4 regions of the Bacillus sp. AMCV2 genome follow, and region 2 is predicted to be linked to each of the others. Evidence: riboswitches for the same ligand, from Rfam matches in the RefSeq annotation. Region 2 holds a riboswitch; each other region holds the start of a gene.
The links. Region 2 has a riboswitch for thiamine pyrophosphate ahead of thiT (energy-coupled thiamine transporter ThiT). Riboswitches for the same ligand answer to the same signal wherever they lie in the genome.

Region 1 (4,542 bases), 1.6 Mb from region 2:
CCGAGAGAGATGCCGACAGACACATTATCGCTGTTAATTGAGATAGGGCCTGCTTGAAACAAAAAATTATCCGGTGTTGTCGGCACCTTTCCAAAAACTGCGGCTGTCCACACGCATCCGAATGCTAAAATCAAAAACGGAATCGTAAACAACAGCCATTTTTTCAATGGGATTCCGGCCGCCAGTAGAACGCCCGCAACGATGATGATATAAAAACATGCCGGAGTGTAAGGGTTGTAAATAAACGACAGCATGACGACACAACAAAAAACCGCCGCCGCTTTCACAGTCGGATTAATGAGATGTAACGGCTGCTTCATCACGCACCTCCTCTTGATATGCCATCCATTCATATAGAAGGGGAAGGGTGAGCTTTGCTTTTTGGACAAGCCCTGTTTCTTGAGAAAACAACTGCGCTGGAGATCCGTCAAAGGCCAGGCCCGTATCGTGAAGCACAAGCACGCTGTCAGCATACGAAGAGACTAGCTCCATATCGTGTGTAATTATAAGGACAGCGGTTCCCTCTGCCTTGATACGCTGAATCATTTCCATGCATTCAGCCGCTGTGCGGGCGTCCTGGCCAAAGGTTGGTTCGTCTAATAATAAAACCTTTACGTCATGCATGAGCATAGTAGCAACGCTCAGTCGCCGTTTTTGCCCTTGGCTGATCGCAAACGGATGATGATCAGCCAAATGCGCAAGACCAAAACGCTGCAGCAGGTGTTGCGCTTTTTTCTCAGTTTCAGCATTTGCTTTCTGGCCGAACAGAAGCTCGTCATACACCGTATCGGTGACGAATTGATGCTCAGGGTTTTGAAAAACAAATCCCATCCGTTTACGCAATTCTTTTTCTTTATATTTCTGCAGCGGCTGGTCATTAAGAAGGATTTTGCCGCTTTGCGGTTTCATGAGACGGGCCAAAACTGATAGGAGCGTCGATTTTCCAGTTCCGTTCGGACCGACAAGCGCCGTTAAAGAACCTTCGCGCAACGAAAAGCTGATGTCTTTGAAAATCGCCTGCGGTCCTCTCGCGAACGAAAGGCTGCTGACTTCAAGCACACTCTCCCCAGAAGGGGCTTTCTTCTTTTTGGCATGCCCGGCAGGAATAGGCTCTTTGAACAGCATCTCTTTTGATAAAGTAAACGGCATACTCAGCTTTTCCTGCAGATGACAGACCTTTGGAATGGCGATGCCCAATTTCTTTAGTGTCTCCGCTTCATGCTGAAATAGATTTTTCGTCAGGCCATCCAGCGCCTTTTTGCCTGATTTGTCGAGCACGATCGTTCTCTCAATCCAAGGCGCCCATTCATCAAGCTGGTGCTCAATGACGAGGAGGCTGAAACCTTTTTCCCGCTGAAGATCTTTCATCAGATGAACGAACTCCCGTGCTGAGAAAGGGTCTAAAAGAGAGGTCGGCTCATCTAAAATAATAAGCTCAGGCTCCATCGCCAAAATACAGGCGAGAGCCACTTTCTGCTTTTGTCCTCCTGAAAGGGTTGAGATCGTTTTTTCTTTTAAATGGGTAATGCGTAATTTTTCTAATACGGCGTTGATTTTCTCTGTCATTGCTTCTTTTGGAACTTGCAGATTTTCCAGCCCGAACGCTATTTCGTCCTCCACCGTCAGCATGCAGAACTGCTGATCAGGATCCTGAAAAACGACCCCGGCATGCTGAGCAATCGTTTCGGAGGTTTCAGCATCTGTGACCGGCTTTTGAAATAGAAATGCATGTCCGGACTGAATGCCGTCGCAAGCCTCCGGATATAGACCGTTTAAACAAAGGGCGAGCGAGCTTTTACCGCATCCGCTCGGTCCTAATAATAAAACACATTCTCCTTTTTGAAGCTCAAACGAAATGTCTTGAAAAACCGGTTTCTCGTCTTCTTCATAAGAGAAGCTGAGCTGCTCAACCGTCAGAAGCTCATCAAAGGCTTGCATGTTCTGACGCCCGCTTCCGTTTCTTTTTCAGTTCCTTTCCGAGTGCCATTCCGTTTAACACACCTGTATAAGCGAGAGAGTCGCTGACAGCTTTTCCGAGAAGCCCCGCCAAAAGCGCGCCGGAAATGAGGCGGATCACAAGCATAATGAGCAGATAACCTGGTGAATAGGCTGCATAGCCAGAAACAAAGAGATCATAGATAAAGCTGGCTACTGAAGACCCCATACCGGCCAGCATAAGGACAGGGAGAGAGTATGCTTTCCAGCGTGTTGCAAGAAACACAGCCTCAGCCCCGAGTCCTTGAACAATGCCAATGACGATGACCATCGGGCCAGACGGATTTCCCAGCAGGCACTCAACGAGAGCGGCAATGATTTCAGAAACGAGCGCCGCACCCGGTTTTCGAATCATGTACGCGGCGATCACAGAAACGATAAACCAAATGCCGTAAATCGGTTCATAGGCGATTGCCCCAAACATACCTGCAAGCACGTTTCCGAAATGTGTAAATAATAAATAAACAACGGCAAATACGATACTGATAACCGACATGATGACAATTTCTTTTACTTTCCAGCTTTTCATGTTATCCCTGCTTTCTGTTTTTTCTTGATGGACTGTTAGCCGAAAGATTCACAGTCATGGTGATGTGGTTTGTTTGCTGCTCGGCCATGCGGAAAACGGCTTCCAATGTGCTGAATACGTCATGCGCATCCCCGTCAAGCTCGCTCGCGTAATGGACACCCTGTACGAAAGTGCCTTGGGCTTTTGCAATGTCGACAGCCTTCATAATCAATCCCATATAATCCGGCTCGTTCATTGGATAAAGGGCAAATTGGCACGGCGCTTCCGCCTTCAAGCCTTGGACAGCATCTTCATTGACACGCTTATCACCTTTGGAAAGATATGTATCCCCCTGTGTGTCACCCGGGCATCCAATGGAAAACGTGCCGTTCATGACGATGTGTTGTTCGCTGTTTGCTGCATGAAGGTAAATGGCTTTTGCAGCATCGAATACATGATCAATCGATCCGCGTAACACCGTGCTGATATGGTCGGTTTTCGTCCAAACCTTGGATGTATCTGTTTTTTTCAGCGCAGACTTGATCACACTGATAAAATCATCCGTCATCGGATATAAAGAGAAGCGAAAACCGGCGATTCTGCTTGTACCGCAAATATGCTCCATTTCTCCGACCTCCTGTTTTTTTGGTAAAATAAAAAACTGCATATCCTAAGGGAATATGCAGTCATAGATCGATTAAGCGCACAAAAAAATACACCATTCGGTCAACCTGCACTTCCCCACGCTGGTATTATCCAGATCGGGTCATAAGGGATCAAAGCGCGTTTCTTTCGCGCTTTATCTCAGCCAAAACAGCACCCCTAGTGCTTTCCGTATACAATTTTTTATTTTGACATCATAATAGATGATAAGAATCATTTTGTAAACAACGAAATCATTTTTTTCATATAGGGACGGGAGAGGATGATCAAATTTGGAAAAAGGACACATATTAATTGTGGAAGATGAAGAAAAAATCGCCAGGGTTCTACAGCTTGAATTGGAATATGAAGGATACAGCGTCACCATCAAACACAATGGCACAGAAGGTCTGGATGCGGCAGCGGAAGGCGGGTATTCCTTGGTGCTTCTTGATGTCATGCTTCCGGGGCTTAGCGGACTGGAAGTGCTGCGCCGCTTGAGAAAAACGGATTCGCAGACACCGGTCATATTATTAACGGCGCGAGACAGTATTCCTGATAAGGTAACAGGTCTGGACATCGGTGCAAATGACTATGTCACCAAGCCGTTTGAAATCGAGGAATTGCTTGCGAGAATCAGGGCGGCGTTGCGGCAAAATGGAACAAAAACTGAAGATATCGGCACCTTTCTTACATATGACGATTTGCGGGTGAACGAAAAAACCCGTGAAGTGAGACGCGGAGACAAAGAGGTGGAATTAACGCCGCGGGAATTTGATCTGCTCGTCTATATGCTAAAGCATCCGCAGCAAGTGCTGACAAGGGAGCAAATTCTAAGCTCGGTATGGGGATTTGATTATATCGGTGATACAAATGTCGTGGACGTCTACATAAGATACATCAGAAAAAAACTGGACTATCCTTACGAAAAACAGCTGATCCATACGATTCGCGGGGTCGGCTATGCCATTAAGGGGTAAACGATGAAGCTGAAGACCAAGATTCATCTATACACATCAATATCACTGTTGATTTTATTAATTTTGGTTCATACCGCAGTATATCTCATTTTTTCGTCTGCGCTGACATCAAAGGATGCGGCCCGGCTTGCTGATGAGACGGATAACATTGCCGAAGCGCTGCGTGCCGCTGAAACAGAAGGAGTGGCTTTGCGGGATATGCTGCAGGCCTATCTTCCGGCAAATGGCATGGTGCGTGTAGTGAATGGTGATCAAAAAGCCGTTATGACGATCACAAAAGAAAAAGCCTATAAAGATTTTCCTCTCTCTTTTCATAGCGGAGAAACGGCAGATGTGAGGAAACATGACGGCAAGCTGTTTGCCGAGGCTGCTGTTCCGGTGATTTGGACCGATGGACAAGTGGTGTCTCTTCAGCTG
Region 2 (4,542 bases):
AATTAAGCGGGCAGAAGCCGATAAAGACGCAAAAAAATCAGAACTTGAACGGGCGACGGAAATCGCTGAAGCTGAAAAACTCAATCAGCTCAAAATGGCTGAATTCCGCAGAGAACAAGATACGGCAAAAGCGAATGCCGACCAAGCATATGATTTAGAGACTGCCAGAGCGCGCCAGCAAGTCACAGAGCAGGAAATGCAGGTTAAAATTATCGAACGCCAAAAACAAATAGAACTAGAAGAAAAAGAAATTCTTCGCCGTGAACGTCAATACGACTCAGAGGTAAAGAAAAAAGCCGATGCAGACCGTTATTCTGTTGAGCAGTCCGCAGCAGCAGAGAAAGCCAAACAGCTCGCGGAAGCCGATGCCAAGAAGTACAGTATTGAAGCAATGGCAAAGGCTGAGGCGGAAAAAGTAAGAATTGACGGGCTAGCAAAAGCAGAAGCGGAAAAAGCGAAAGGAGAGACAGAGGCAGAGGTTATCCGCCTGAAAGGTCTTGCAGAAGCGGAAGCAAAAGAGAAAATTGCGGCTGCCTTTGAACAGTACGGGCAGGCGGCGATTTTCGATATGATTGTCAAAATGCTTCCGGAATACGCGAAACAAGCAGCGGCACCTCTTTCAAATATTGATAAAATCACCGTTGTCGATACAGGAGGAAGCGGTGAATCAAGCGGAGCAAACAAAGTAACCAGCTATGCGACGAACTTAATGTCAAGTCTGCAAGAAAGTTTAAAAGCATCCTCAGGAATTGATGTAAAAGAAATGCTTGAGAACTTTTCAGGAAAAGGAAACGTAAAACAAAGCATTAATGAATTAACAAATGAAATCAAAGAAGCCAAAACGATCCAAAAATCAGAGTAAGGAAAGGGCAGAACCGTATGGTAACTGTACGTGAAGCGAAGTTAGAGGATATAAAGGACATTGCAAAAGTGCATGTAGACAGCTGGAGGACAACATACCACGAAATTATCCCGATTGATTATTTAAACAGCCTGAACTATAAGGAATTTGAAGACAAATGGAAAAGTCGCTCGTTAAAGGGAGTATTTGTTGCTCAGGACGAAATGGGTTCAGTATTCGGCTTTGCTTCATTTGGACCTATTCGATCTGAACAAGAAGGCTATGACGGCGAGTTATACGCTATTTATCTTGTGGAAGAGCGCCAGCGGCAAGGTGCAGGCAGGGCGCTCTTAGCAAAAGGAGCGGAGTTTTTGCTTCAACATGGTTTTTCAAGTATGTTTGTTTGGGTTATTGAGCAGAATCCCTCGATTATATTTTATCAGGCCTATTCACCTGAAAGAGTAGCGGAGGACAACTTTGAAATTGACGGAGTAAGGCTGAAAGAAGTAGGTCTTGGCTGGCCGGATCTTTCAGCTTTAAAAACACTTCTTAACAGATAACGAACAATCCCCCAGCGGAATTCGCTGGGGGATTGTCACTTTTACGCTTTGTCACTTTTAAGCAAACGGGGTGCTGTCATAAATAATAAACATAGGACAATTGCACAAATAATGAATGAAGGAACCATGTAAGTCGCATTATAAGTTAAAGAATAAATCCATACCGGCGTTCCTTTTGGAGCAAAGCTGCCGAAAAACACAGCTCCTGAAATGACATGCGCGGCATAGCGCAGCAAACTGCCGATGAAAACTGCGCTGACCACTGAAACAATCAATTTCCCTTTTGTTTTTGATACAGCGGCTTTACGGACAGAAGAAGCGAAACAGCCGCTTATGCCGATTGCTGCGAAAGCGACAATGTAATCTAACAATAGCTGTACAGGATGTTGAGCAAACAAGTTTCCGATTGCTATTTGTACTAGACCTGTCAACAAACCTGTAGTAAGACCTGCTTTGACACCCCAGCGAAACGAAATTAAAAAGATCGGAATCATCATGATGGAGACCGAGCCTCCTTGAGGCATGCTAAGAAACATTCCTGAGACAATGTCTAAAATAACGGCTGCTGCTGTCATAATGGCAATTTCAATAAGGCGAACCAGTTGCTTAGATTGATTCATATCTATCTCCTTCCATTGACAGACAACCAAAAGGACAACAAAAAAGCAGCACGCGGAAGGATGAGAAAAGTTCCACGCACTGCTTTACGATCTGCAATTCATTTGACTTTGCCACATCCCTACGCCAGCGTTAACTAACAGGTTCAAAGGGTCAGAACGAAACCGCTCACTCTCAGCTTTAATGCTCCCCTTGTGGTCATCAGTATTTAGTTCGTTTCTACTATACAAGAAAACAAAAAAAACAACAAGATCACATGACTGATGTATATGTTCTTTTAAGAAAGTTATATGATACACACGCTTTAGAAATCATGGCGAGGATTATAGTTTATTTGTTTTATAGATTTTTTAAAAAAACTATTGCAATAAATAAATACAGGTGTTATATTATTAAACGTCGCTGATGCACAGCGGACACAAACTAGATGCTTCAAAACAACTTGAAAAAAGTTGTTGACAAAAAAGAAGCTGAATGTTATATTAGTAAAGCTGCTTCATTGAGAAGTAACGAAATGATCTTTGAAAACTAAACAAGATAAAACGTACCTGTTAATTCATTTTTATAAATCGCACAGCGATGTGCGTAGTCAGTCAAACTAGGACCTGCACGACGCAGGTCACACAGGTGTCGCCGCAGGATGCGGTGAACTTAACCTGTGATCCATTTATCGGAGAGTTTGATCCTGGCTCAGGACGAACGCTGGCGGCGTGCCTAATACATGCAAGTCGAGCGGACAGATGGGAGCTTGCTCCCTGATGTTAGCGGCGGACGGGTGAGTAACACGTGGGTAACCTGCCTGTAAGACTGGGATAACTCCGGGAAACCGGGGCTAATACCGGATGCTTGTTTGAACCGCATGGTTCAAACATAAAAGGTGGCTTCGGCTACCACTTACAGATGGACCCGCGGCGCATTAGCTAGTTGGTGAGGTAACGGCTCACCAAGGCGACGATGCGTAGCCGACCTGAGAGGGTGATCGGCCACACTGGGACTGAGACACGGCCCAGACTCCTACGGGAGGCAGCAGTAGGGAATCTTCCGCAATGGACGAAAGTCTGACGGAGCAACGCCGCGTGAGTGATGAAGGTTTTCGGATCGTAAAGCTCTGTTGTTAGGGAAGAACAAGTACCGTTCAAATAGGGCGGTACCTTGACGGTACCTAACCAGAAAGCCACGGCTAACTACGTGCCAGCAGCCGCGGTAATACGTAGGTGGCAAGCGTTGTCCGGAATTATTGGGCGTAAAGGGCTCGCAGGCGGTTTCTTAAGTCTGATGTGAAAGCCCCCGGCTCAACCGGGGAGGGTCATTGGAAACTGGGGAACTTGAGTGCAGAAGAGGAGAGTGGAATTCCACGTGTAGCGGTGAAATGCGTAGAGATGTGGAGGAACACCAGTGGCGAAGGCGACTCTCTGGTCTGTAACTGACGCTGAGGAGCGAAAGCGTGGGGAGCGAACAGGATTAGATACCCTGGTAGTCCACGCCGTAAACGATGAGTGCTAAGTGTTAGGGGGTTTCCGCCCCTTAGTGCTGCAGCTAACGCATTAAGCACTCCGCCTGGGGAGTACGGTCGCAAGACTGAAACTCAAAGGAATTGACGGGGGCCCGCACAAGCGGTGGAGCATGTGGTTTAATTCGAAGCAACGCGAAGAACCTTACCAGGTCTTGACATCCTCTGGCAATCCTAGAGATAGGACGTCCCCTTCGGGGGCAGAGTGACAGGTGGTGCATGGTTGTCGTCAGCTCGTGTCGTGAGATGTTGGGTTAAGTCCCGCAACGAGCGCAACCCTTGATCTTAGTTGCCAGCATTCAGTTGGGCACTCTAAGGTGACTGCCGGTGACAAACCGGAGGAAGGTGGGGATGACGTCAAATCATCATGCCCCTTATGACCTGGGCTACACACGTGCTACAATGGACAGAACAAAGGGCAGCGAAACCGCGAGGTTAAGCCAATCCCACAAATCTGTTCTCAGTTCGGATCGCAGTCTGCAACTCGACTGCGTGAAGCTGGAATCGCTAGTAATCGCGGATCAGCATGCCGCGGTGAATACGTTCCCGGGCCTTGTACACACCGCCCGTCACACCACGAGAGTTTGTAACACCCGAAGTCGGTGAGGTAACCTTTTAGGAGCCAGCCGCCGAAGGTGGGACAGATGATTGGGGTGAAGTCGTAACAAGGTAGCCGTATCGGAAGGTGCGGCTGGATCACCTCCTTTCTAAGGATATTATACGGAATATAAGACCTTGGGTCTTATAAACAGAACGTTCCCTGTCTTGTTTAGTTTTGAAGGATCATTCCTTCGAAACGTGTTCTTTGAAAACTAGATAACAGTAGACATCACATTCAATTAGTAACACAAGATATCACATAGTGATTCTTTTTAACGGTTAAGTTAGAAAGGGCGCACGGTGGATGCCTTGGCACTAGGAGCCGATGAAGGACGGGACGAACACCGATATGCTTCGGGGAGCTGTAAGCAAGCTTTGATCCGGAGATTTCCGAATGGGGAAACCCACCACTC
Region 3 (4,542 bases), 2.1 Mb from region 2:
CAACAAAGTAAACAATTATCAGCGTGATGGACAAATGCGCTTTGACGATAACGGCGGCGGATCTGTGTATTACGAGCCTAACAGCTTCGGCGGTCCAAAAGAGTCACCTGAGGATAAGCAAGCAGCATATCCGGTACAAGGTATCGCTGACAGCGTAAGCTACGATCACAACGATCACTACACTCAAGCCGGTGATCTGTATCGTTTAATGAGTGAAGATGAACGTACCCGCCTTGTTGAAAATATCGTTAATGCTATGAAGCCGGTAGAAAAAGAAGAAATCAAGCTGCGCCAAATCGAGCACTTCTACAAAGCGGATCCTGAATACGGAAAACGCGTGGCAGAAGGCCTTGGATTGCCGATTAAAAAAGATGCTTAATGTAGAAATGCAAAAACCCGCTGTAGTCAGCGGGTTTTTTTATATTTAGTTACACATTGCGTATGCTTCTCATCAATCTTCATATAAATTTCTTCCATGAGCTCCGCGCTGTTTATAATCTCTCGTTTGTTTTTTTCAATCAGCAGCTCAAGCGGCAAAATCTGATTCCCGTAGGTTTTTCGCTTCCTGAATCGTTTTCTCCCCTTTTCTTTTTTGACTCCCATCAATAATCCCTCCTTTTCATACAAAAAAGGCCCTTATCTAAACGATAAGAGCCTTCGGTGTTCCGATCAGCGCGATAAATTTGAAAAATTTGTACTGACCATGTTAATTCATACAATACCGACCTGTCAACTATTTTTTTGAGAGTGTTGACACTGTATCAGATTGCATCCCCGCTTTTTCCTTATACACTCTTTTCCCCTAACGCATAAGCTAGAGAAACTAGAATACGAGAGAAAGAGAGGTGGGAGTGTGGAAAAGACAAAATTGACCGGACGTATCGTAACACGGGATGATCCGGACTATCGAGAGAAACGATGGGAGACTACATAAATTGGCCAGATATCGAAATCAGAAACTGGCCAAGAACATATTACGGCGAAAACGTTGAACGACTCCGCCGTGTCAAAACGAAATATGATACAGAAAATGTTTTCCGCTTTGAACAGAGTATTCCGCCGCTTCGACGCTCTCTGTTTTTCTAAAAAAAAAATGAAGATGGAGCATTCTCCATCTTCATCTTTTTTATTGATATAAATTGCTTCCCGTATCGACAAACTCTTTTGCTTTTTCTTTTAATCCTTTATTTATGGCTTCTGCTTCACTGAGATCGTTTTTCTTCGCATAATCCCGAATATCCTGTGAAATTCTCATGCTGCAAAATTTCGGACCGCACATGGAACAAAAGTGAGCGGTTTTTGCTCCTTCAGCAGGCAAGGTTTCATCATGGTATTCAAGCGCTCTCTCTGGATCAAGAGATAGATTAAACTGATCCCGCCAACGGAATTCAAAACGGGCTTTCGATAACGCATCATCCCGGATTTGCGCCCCAGGATGCCCTTTTGCAAGGTCTGCAGCGTGCGCAGCAATCTTATATGTAATGACTCCTTCACGAACATCATCACGGTTTGGCAGCCCTAAATGCTCCTTCGGCGTTACATAACAAAGCATTGCTGTCCCGTACCAACCGATCATCGCCGCTCCGATCGCTGAAGTAATATGGTCATATCCCGGGGCAATATCCGTTGTCAGCGGCCCCAATGTGTAAAAAGGCGCTTCTTTACAAATGTCCATTTGTTTATCGACGTTCTCTTTGATTTTATGCATCGGAACATGTCCAGGACCCTCAATCATCACCTGAACATCATGCTTCCAGGCAATTTGCGTCAGCTCTCCAAGCGTCTCTAATTCAGCAAACTGCGCTTCGTCATTGGCATCAGCAATTGATCCGGGACGCAAACCATCCCCAAGAGAGAAAGCAATATCATACGTTTTCATAATCTCACATATTTCTTCAAAATGTGTGTATAAAAAGCTTTCTTGATGATGAGCCAGACACCACTGCGCCATAATCGCTCCCCCGCGTGACACAATACCAGTTGTCCGTTTGGCAGTCAGCGGTACATACCTAAGCAAAACACCCGCGTGAATCGTAAAATAATCCACTCCCTGCTCTGCCTGCTCGATTAGCGTATCACGATAAATCTCCCACGTTAAATCCTCCGCTACGCCGTTTACTTTTTCAAGCGCCTGATAAATCGGAACAGTTCCCACAGGCACGGGGCAATTGCGGATAATCCATTCACGCGTCGTATGAATATCTTTTCCGGTAGAGAGATCCATCATTGTATCTGCTCCCCAGCGGATGGCCCACGTCATTTTTTCCACTTCTTCTTCAATGGATGACGTAACCGCTGAATTCCCGATATTTGCATTAATCTTCACATGAAAATTCCGGCCGATAATCATTGGCTCACTTTCAGGGTGATTAATGTTTGAAGGAATAATCGCCCGGCCGCTGGCTACCTCGTCTCTGACGAATTCAGGAGACACATGCTCACGAATGGCGATAAATTCCATCTCAGGTGTAATGATCCCCTTTTTTGCATAGTGCATTTGAGTAACATTTTGACCTGCCTTCGCCCTCAGCGGTTTCCGCTTTAATCCTGGGTAGCTTACGTTTGGATTTGCTTTTTTATAACCGTTATCTTCTGGTTTTATAGCCCGACCTTCATACTCTTCCACGTCACCGCGCTCTGTGATCCATTTTTGGCGGAGCGGCTTTAATCCTTCTTGAATATTAATGGTTACTTCAGGGTCCGTATACGGTCCGCTTGTATCATAGACACGCACAGGCGCGTTTTCCTCTTCGCCGAACGATCCCGTCGTCGGACTCAATGCAATCTCCCTCATCGGCACTTGGATGTCCGAAGAAGAACCCTCCACGTATACCTTCTTGCTACCTGAAAAACTTGACATAATGGAAATGTTGGCTTGCTGCACTGAATTGTTTTGCATTACTTTTCCTTCCCCTTTCTTCGTTTGAAAGGACAAAATCAAGCCCATAACCAGCACAAAAAACCGGATTCATATAAATGAACCCGGTTACAGTCAGAAAGAAACATATTATTGCCCAGCACGACAATAACAAAAACAATTCCTCTACTTCCCCACGCTGGTACGAACCAGATCAGGTCCAAAGGGTTAAGAAGCTTACCTTCTCTCTCAGCCCGAAAGCGGGCACCCCCAGTAACTATTGATTTCGCCCTCATCTTAACATAAAACCAATCTGAAAAAAAGAGGAATATAGAAAATATTCAGCTAATTCATCCCAAATATTTGACCGGCAACGGGATTTCAGATACTTCATGTTCCCCCATTATCACCCGATATGCCTTTGCACCCGCTCTTGAACTCACGATTTGAAACAGCTGATCATTTATGAAATGGAGAGCAGCCCCATCATCCGCTGCATAGCCACTGCATAAGAACTTGTTAGATATCAACTGGTGGTATGCCGGTCTCCGATCCTTTTCCCCGTCATAATGGGGACAAAAGCTCCCTTGCAAAAAACCTAAACTTTTCAAACCTGTCAGCGGTCCGGCTGAATCTGTCACCCCTTCTTCAAACCAGCAGATCGCACCGGCACTTAATCCAGCTAGGACCACACCGTTCTTCCATGCTTCCCTGAGAATATGGTCCAGCCCCCACTCTTTCCATAACACAAGTAAATTCCGCGTATTTCCCCCGCCAACATAAATCACGTCCATTTCCATAACAAAAGAAGCTAAATCTGTTGATGGCGGCTTAAACAAAGATAAATAGACGGCACACAATCCAGTGTTTGAAATGCATGATAAAACCGCTGAATATAGTTTTGGGAATCTCCGCTCGCCGTCGGCAAAAAACAAATACGAGGCTGCTCTCGTTTTGATTGATTGAGGATATATTGATCGAGGGACAAATTATCCGGCTCCATCGAAAAACCCCCGCCCCCCATCGCAATAATCTGCTTCATCATCACACCCCCCAACAAATTTGTTGCTTATTATAGCATTTTGTATAGAAGCAAGAAACAAAGCCAAATACTTTCTTATCAGGAGCTGCTAAAAAAACAAAGGAGGTGGTTTCCCATTGAACAAAGTCTTTGTCCCAAAGATATTCTTGATTTGTTAACAACAATAAAAACCAGCATTAACAAATACACTGTCGCAATAACAGAAGCCGAAAATCCCCACATCAGAAGAGCGTTGCATGATCAATTAGATACAGCCATTCATCTCCAAGATGAACTGTCAGATTTTCTGTTAGAAAAGGGGTGGCTCGGGTGAGCAATTTCAAATCGATTCGCTTTATCTTACAGCAAAGACCACCAAAAGAGACGGGATCTCAAAGATGAGATGCCGCCTCTTTTTTATTGCTCCACTCTTCTTAAAGCCTCGTTTACCGTTTCTTTTATAAACGCGTCTTCACCGCTTAATCGGTCTAAACTGAGATCGCCGTTTCTCAGCCTTTCGGAAATATTGTTTATATCCTCCTCTACTGTGATTTGCAGCTCACCAGCCAAAAACATTCTGTGTAATTCATCTGCAACCAAACTTTCTTTATTCACTTCCATCCACTCCTTTATTTTCAATATTATTCTTAGTCTGTCCCTAGGC
Region 4 (4,542 bases), 1.8 Mb from region 2:
GTTAAAATCGCGTTATGTTTTTTAAAAATGAGGTTTTGTTCTTTGAGTGAGAACTGGCATAACCCTGATCTAAAGAAGGAGGTTCTTATTATGGCGCATACATCTGTCGCATCTTTAGTTGTTGTACTTATCGTTGCATTTTTGACACCCATCCTTTTGCATCGGTTTAAACTCAGCATCCCGGTTGTTGTTGCTGAAATCATTATGGGGCTGATTATTGGGAAAAGCGGCCTTAATTTAGTTGTGGAGGGTGACACCTGGCTCCAGACACTTTCTATGCTTGGGTTTATCTTTTTAATGTTTTTAAGCGGGCTTGAAATTGATTTTTCATCGTTTGAGAAAGGGAAGAAAAAGCAGTTCCTGCCGAACGGCAAGGAAGCGCCTAATACGTTTGCTGCGGCATCTATTATTTTTGTCGGCATTTTTATTTTATCATTGCTCTTGTCCTATGGGTTCGTCTTGGCTGGATTTATCCAAAATGCTTTTTTAATGACCCTGATTATTTCAACGATATCGTTAGGCGTTGTCGTTCCAACATTAAAAGAAGAACGGATCATGAATTCAAATATCGGGCAGATTATTTTGCTTGTTGCTGTTATTGCTGATTTGGCCACGATGATTCTTCTTGCTGTTTTTTCTTCTTTATACGGAGAGGACAGCGGAAACATGTGGCTCCTGATGATTCTGTTTGCGGCCGGAGTGGTGCTATACTTTTTCGGCCGGGTCTTTAAACATCGCTCTTTTGTTCAGTCCATGTCAAAAGGGACGATCCAGATCGGGACGCGTGCCATTTTTACGTTAATTATTGTACTCGTTGCCCTGTCTGAATCACTTGGGGCGGAAAATATTCTCGGCGCTTTCTTAGCGGGGGTTCTCGTTTCCCTGCTTTCGCCAAACAAAGAACTTGTTCAGCAGCTGGATTCATTTGGTTATGGGTTCTTAATACCGATTTTCTTTGTGATGGTCGGTGTGAAGCTGGATATTTGGACTCTTTTTCAGGATAAAACAATTTTAATCATGATTCCGCTCCTGCTGCTGGCGCTGTTAGTCAGCAAAATCATTCCTGTCATGTACTTAAAGAAGTGGTATGATAACCGAACCATTTTCGCGTCTGGTTTCTTGCTGACATCAACGCTTTCGCTCGTGATTGCCGCTGCAACAATCGGCCAGCAGCTTCACGTGATCAGTGCAAATATGTCAGGAGCGCTAATTTTAGTAGCCGTCATTGCAAGTATTTTTACGCCGATCTGTTTTAAAAAATTATACAAACGGGAAGAGCAGCCGGAGGAGAAAAAGACGATTACGTTCATCGGCGCCAATCAAATGACTTTGCCTGTTACACTCGAATTGCCAGAGGAAGAGTATGACGTGCGTGTTGTACACGTCTACCAAGAGAATGCAGAGGAAAAGCTGTCAGAATCAGTGTTTGCTGTTGAAACAATTTCTGACTATGAACACGAGACGCTTGAATCACTCGGCATTTTTGAAACGGATATCCTCGTTGTGGCGACAGGAAATGAAGATATGAATGCAGACATTGCATTACTTGCAAAAGAAAAAGGCACAGAAAGAGTCATTGCAAGCGTAGGATCACCGGAGCATGAAGCAGCTCTGAAGGAGCAGGGAATCAGCATCTTTTCTATTCTGCTGTCGACAAAAACGTTGCTTCGCGCACTGATTGAAGCGCCTGGCGTCATGAAGCTGCTCACGAACCAGGAGTCTTCACTGTATCAAATTAATATGGAGAACAGTAAATACGACGGTGTGATTTTACGGGAATTCCCTTTAACAGGTGACGTCATCTTTGTCAGGATTTTCAGAGGTGTGGACAGCATTGTTCCTCATGGGGATACAAGGCTGAAACTGGGAGATCGCTTAATTGTCACCGGATCTCGGGGGTACGTAACGGATCTTAAGAAAACATTGGAAGGATAAATCTTGACCAAATAAGGATTCGTGTTAATATAGAGGTGCAGAACAATTCAATATGTATTCGTTTAACCACTAGGGGTGTCCTTCATAAGGACTGAGATAAAAGTGTGACTTTTAGACCCTCATAACTTGAACAGGTTCAGACCTGCGTAGGGAAGTGGAGCGGTATTTGTGTTATTTTACTATGCCAATTCCAAACCACTTTTCCTTGCGGGAAAGTGGTTTTTTTATTTTCAGAGGGGGAATGATTTGTGAAGTTTTCAGAAGAATGCCGCAGCGCAGCCGCAGAATGGTGGGAGGGGAGCTTTGTCCATCCGTTCGTTCAAGGAATCGGTGACGGAACGCTTCCGATTGACCGTTTTAAATACTACGTACTTCAGGATTCCTATTACTTAACGCATTTTGCAAAGGTGCAGTCATTTGGCGCAGCTTATGCGAAGGACCTTTTTACAACGGGGAGGATGGCAAGCCATGCCCAAGGTACATATGAGGCGGAAATGGCGCTTCATCGCGAGTTTGCCGAGCTGTTGGAAATCAGCGAGGAAGAGCGTAAGGCGTTTAAGCCGTCTCCTACGGCGTACTCTTATACATCCCATATGTACCGTTCGGTTTTGAGTGGGAATTTCGCTGAAATCTTAGCGGCCTTGCTGCCATGCTACTGGCTCTATTACGAGGTTGGTGAGAAATTGCTGCATTGCGATCCTGGGCATCCGATTTATCAAAAGTGGATTGGGACGTACGGCGGTGACTGGTTTAGACAACAGGTTGAGGAGCAAATCAACCGCTTTGATGAGCTGGCGGAAAACAGCACGGAGGAAGTGCGTGCCAAGATGAAAGAGAATTTTGTCATCTCCAGCTTCTATGAATATCAATTTTGGGGAATGGCCTATCAAAAAGAAGGCTGGTCGGAGCGCGGCATAAAAGAGGTGGAGGAATGTGGAGCTTCACGCCATAACGGATAACTGCAAGCCGGTAGAAGAGCTAGCGAGAACCATCATTTCGATTCAGAATGAAGTTGATTTTATTCACATTCGGGAACGCTCAAAATCGGCGGCAGATATTCTGAAACTGCTCGAGCTTATTTTTGAAGGCGGTATAGATAAACGAAAACTGGTGATGAACGGGCGCGTGGATATTGCGCTTTTTTCTACGATTCATCGCGTGCAGCTGCCAAGCAGCAGCTTTTCGCCGAAGCAGGTAAGAGCCAGATTTCCTCACCTTCATATCGGGCGGTCCGTGCATTCACTGGAGGAAGCGGTTCAAGCAGAAAAGGAAGACGCAGACTACGTGTTGTTCGGCCATGTGTTTGAAACAGATTGCAAAAAGGGTCTTGAAGGCAGAGGTGTGTCTTTGCTGTCAGATATTAAACAGCGGATTTCCATCCCGGTTATTGCCATCGGCGGAATGACGCCAGACAGATTAAGAGACGTAAAACAAGCAGGAGCAGATGGCATCGCTGTCATGTCGGGAATTTTTTCTTCCGCTGACCCTTTGGAAGCTGCCAGACGATATTCCCGCAAGCTAAAGGAGATGCGCTATGAAAAGGCATTATGATGCAGTTGTCATTGGAGGCGGAATTATCGGTTCCGCGATTGCTTATCATTTGGCAAAGGAAAACAAAAGCACCGCATTGTTTGAAAGCGGAACAATGGGCAGCAGAACGACAAGTGCCGCTGCCGGAATGCTGGGCGCCCATGCCGAATGCGAGGAACGTGACGCGTTTTTTGATTTCGCCATGCACAGTCAGCGTCTGTACAAAGGTCTTGGAGAAGAGCTTTATGCATTATCTGGTGTGGATATCAGGCAGCATAACGGCGGTATGTTTAAGCTTGCATTTTCTGAAGAAGATGTGCTGCAGCTGAGACAGATGGACGATTTGGACTCTGTCAGCTGGTATTCAAAAGAAGAGGTGTTAGAAAAAGAGCCGTATGCGTCAGGTGACATCTTTGGTGCATCTTTTATTCAGGATGATGTGCATGTGGAGCCTTATTTTGTTTGCAAGGCATATGTGAAAGCAGCAAAAATGCTTGGGGCGGAGATTTTTGAGCATACGCCCGTCCTGCATGTCGAACGTGACGGTGAAGCCCTGTCCATCAAGACCCCTAGTGGAGACGTATGGGCTAATCATGTTGTCGTTGCCAGCGGGGTGTGGAGCGGAATGTTTTTTAAACAGCTCGGACTGAACAATGCTTTTCTCCCTGTAAAAGGGGAGTGCCTGTCCGTTTGGAATGATGATATCCCGCTGACAAAAACGCTTTATCATGACCATTGCTATATCGTACCGAGAAAAAGCGGCAGACTGGTTGTCGGCGCGACAATGAAGCCGGGGGACTGGAGTGAAACACCAGATCTTGGCGGATTGGAATCGGTTATGAAAAAAGCAAAAACGATGCTGCCGGCTATACAGAATATGAAGGTGGATCGTTTTTGGGCGGGACTCCGGCCGGGAACAAAGGATGGAAAACCGTACATCGGCAGACATCCTGAGGACAGCCGTATTTTATTTGCGGCTGGTCATTTCAGAAATGGCATCCTGCTTGCTCCCGCAACGGGCGCTTTGATCAGTGATCTCATCATGAATAAAGAGGTCAACCAAGACTGGCTGCACGC

Region 1: linked by a shared signal. The riboswitch ahead of thiU (HMP/thiamine ABC transporter substrate-binding protein ThiU) and the one ahead of thiT (energy-coupled thiamine transporter ThiT) in region 2 are both predicted to bind thiamine pyrophosphate.
Region 3: linked by a shared signal. The riboswitch ahead of thiC (phosphomethylpyrimidine synthase ThiC) and the one ahead of thiT (energy-coupled thiamine transporter ThiT) in region 2 are both predicted to bind thiamine pyrophosphate.
Region 4: linked by a shared signal. The riboswitch ahead of tenA (thiaminase II) and the one ahead of thiT (energy-coupled thiamine transporter ThiT) in region 2 are both predicted to bind thiamine pyrophosphate.

The regions. Positions count from the first base shown of each region.
Region 1 is NZ_JBVYIB010000002.1:1,385,611-1,390,152, forward strand. It holds gene thiX (HMP/thiamine ABC transporter permease ThiX) at 1-320, opposite strand, end outside; gene AC0OMA_RS07370 (ABC transporter ATP-binding protein) at 295-1,938, opposite strand; gene AC0OMA_RS07375 (ECF transporter S component) at 1,925-2,524, opposite strand; gene thiU (HMP/thiamine ABC transporter substrate-binding protein ThiU) at 2,526-3,128, opposite strand; TPP riboswitch at 3,225-3,337, opposite strand; gene ykoG (two-component system response regulator YkoG) at 3,439-4,125, shown strand; gene ykoH (two-component system sensor histidine kinase YkoH) at 4,129-4,542, shown strand, end outside.
Region 2 is NZ_JBVYIB010000002.1:3,004,707-3,009,248, reverse strand. It holds gene floT (flotillin lipid rafts scaffold protein FloT) at 1-862, shown strand, start outside; gene AC0OMA_RS15665 (N-acetyltransferase family protein) at 880-1,401, shown strand; gene thiT (energy-coupled thiamine transporter ThiT) at 1,443-2,021, opposite strand; TPP riboswitch at 2,121-2,222, opposite strand; rRNA gene AC0OMA_RS15655 (16S ribosomal RNA) at 2,687-4,236, shown strand; rRNA gene AC0OMA_RS15650 (23S ribosomal RNA) at 4,407-4,542, shown strand, end outside.
Region 3 is NZ_JBVYIB010000002.1:951,303-955,844, reverse strand. It holds gene katA (catalase KatA) at 1-379, shown strand, start outside; gene senS (transcriptional regulator SenS) at 406-603, opposite strand; partial or broken gene AC0OMA_RS05025 (BBE domain-containing protein) at 898-1,086, shown strand; gene thiC (phosphomethylpyrimidine synthase ThiC) at 1,127-2,899, opposite strand; TPP riboswitch at 3,032-3,139, opposite strand; partial or broken gene AC0OMA_RS05015 (Type 1 glutamine amidotransferase-like domain-containing protein) at 3,208-3,860, opposite strand; gene AC0OMA_RS05010 (spore coat protein) at 3,940-4,212, shown strand; gene AC0OMA_RS05005 (hypothetical protein) at 4,296-4,499, opposite strand.
Region 4 is NZ_JBVYIB010000002.1:1,236,986-1,241,527, forward strand. It holds gene AC0OMA_RS06510 (monovalent cation:proton antiporter family protein) at 91-1,935, shown strand; TPP riboswitch at 1,997-2,105, shown strand; gene tenA (thiaminase II) at 2,184-2,894, shown strand; gene tenI (thiazole tautomerase TenI) at 2,869-3,486, shown strand; gene thiO (glycine oxidase ThiO) at 3,470-4,542, shown strand, end outside.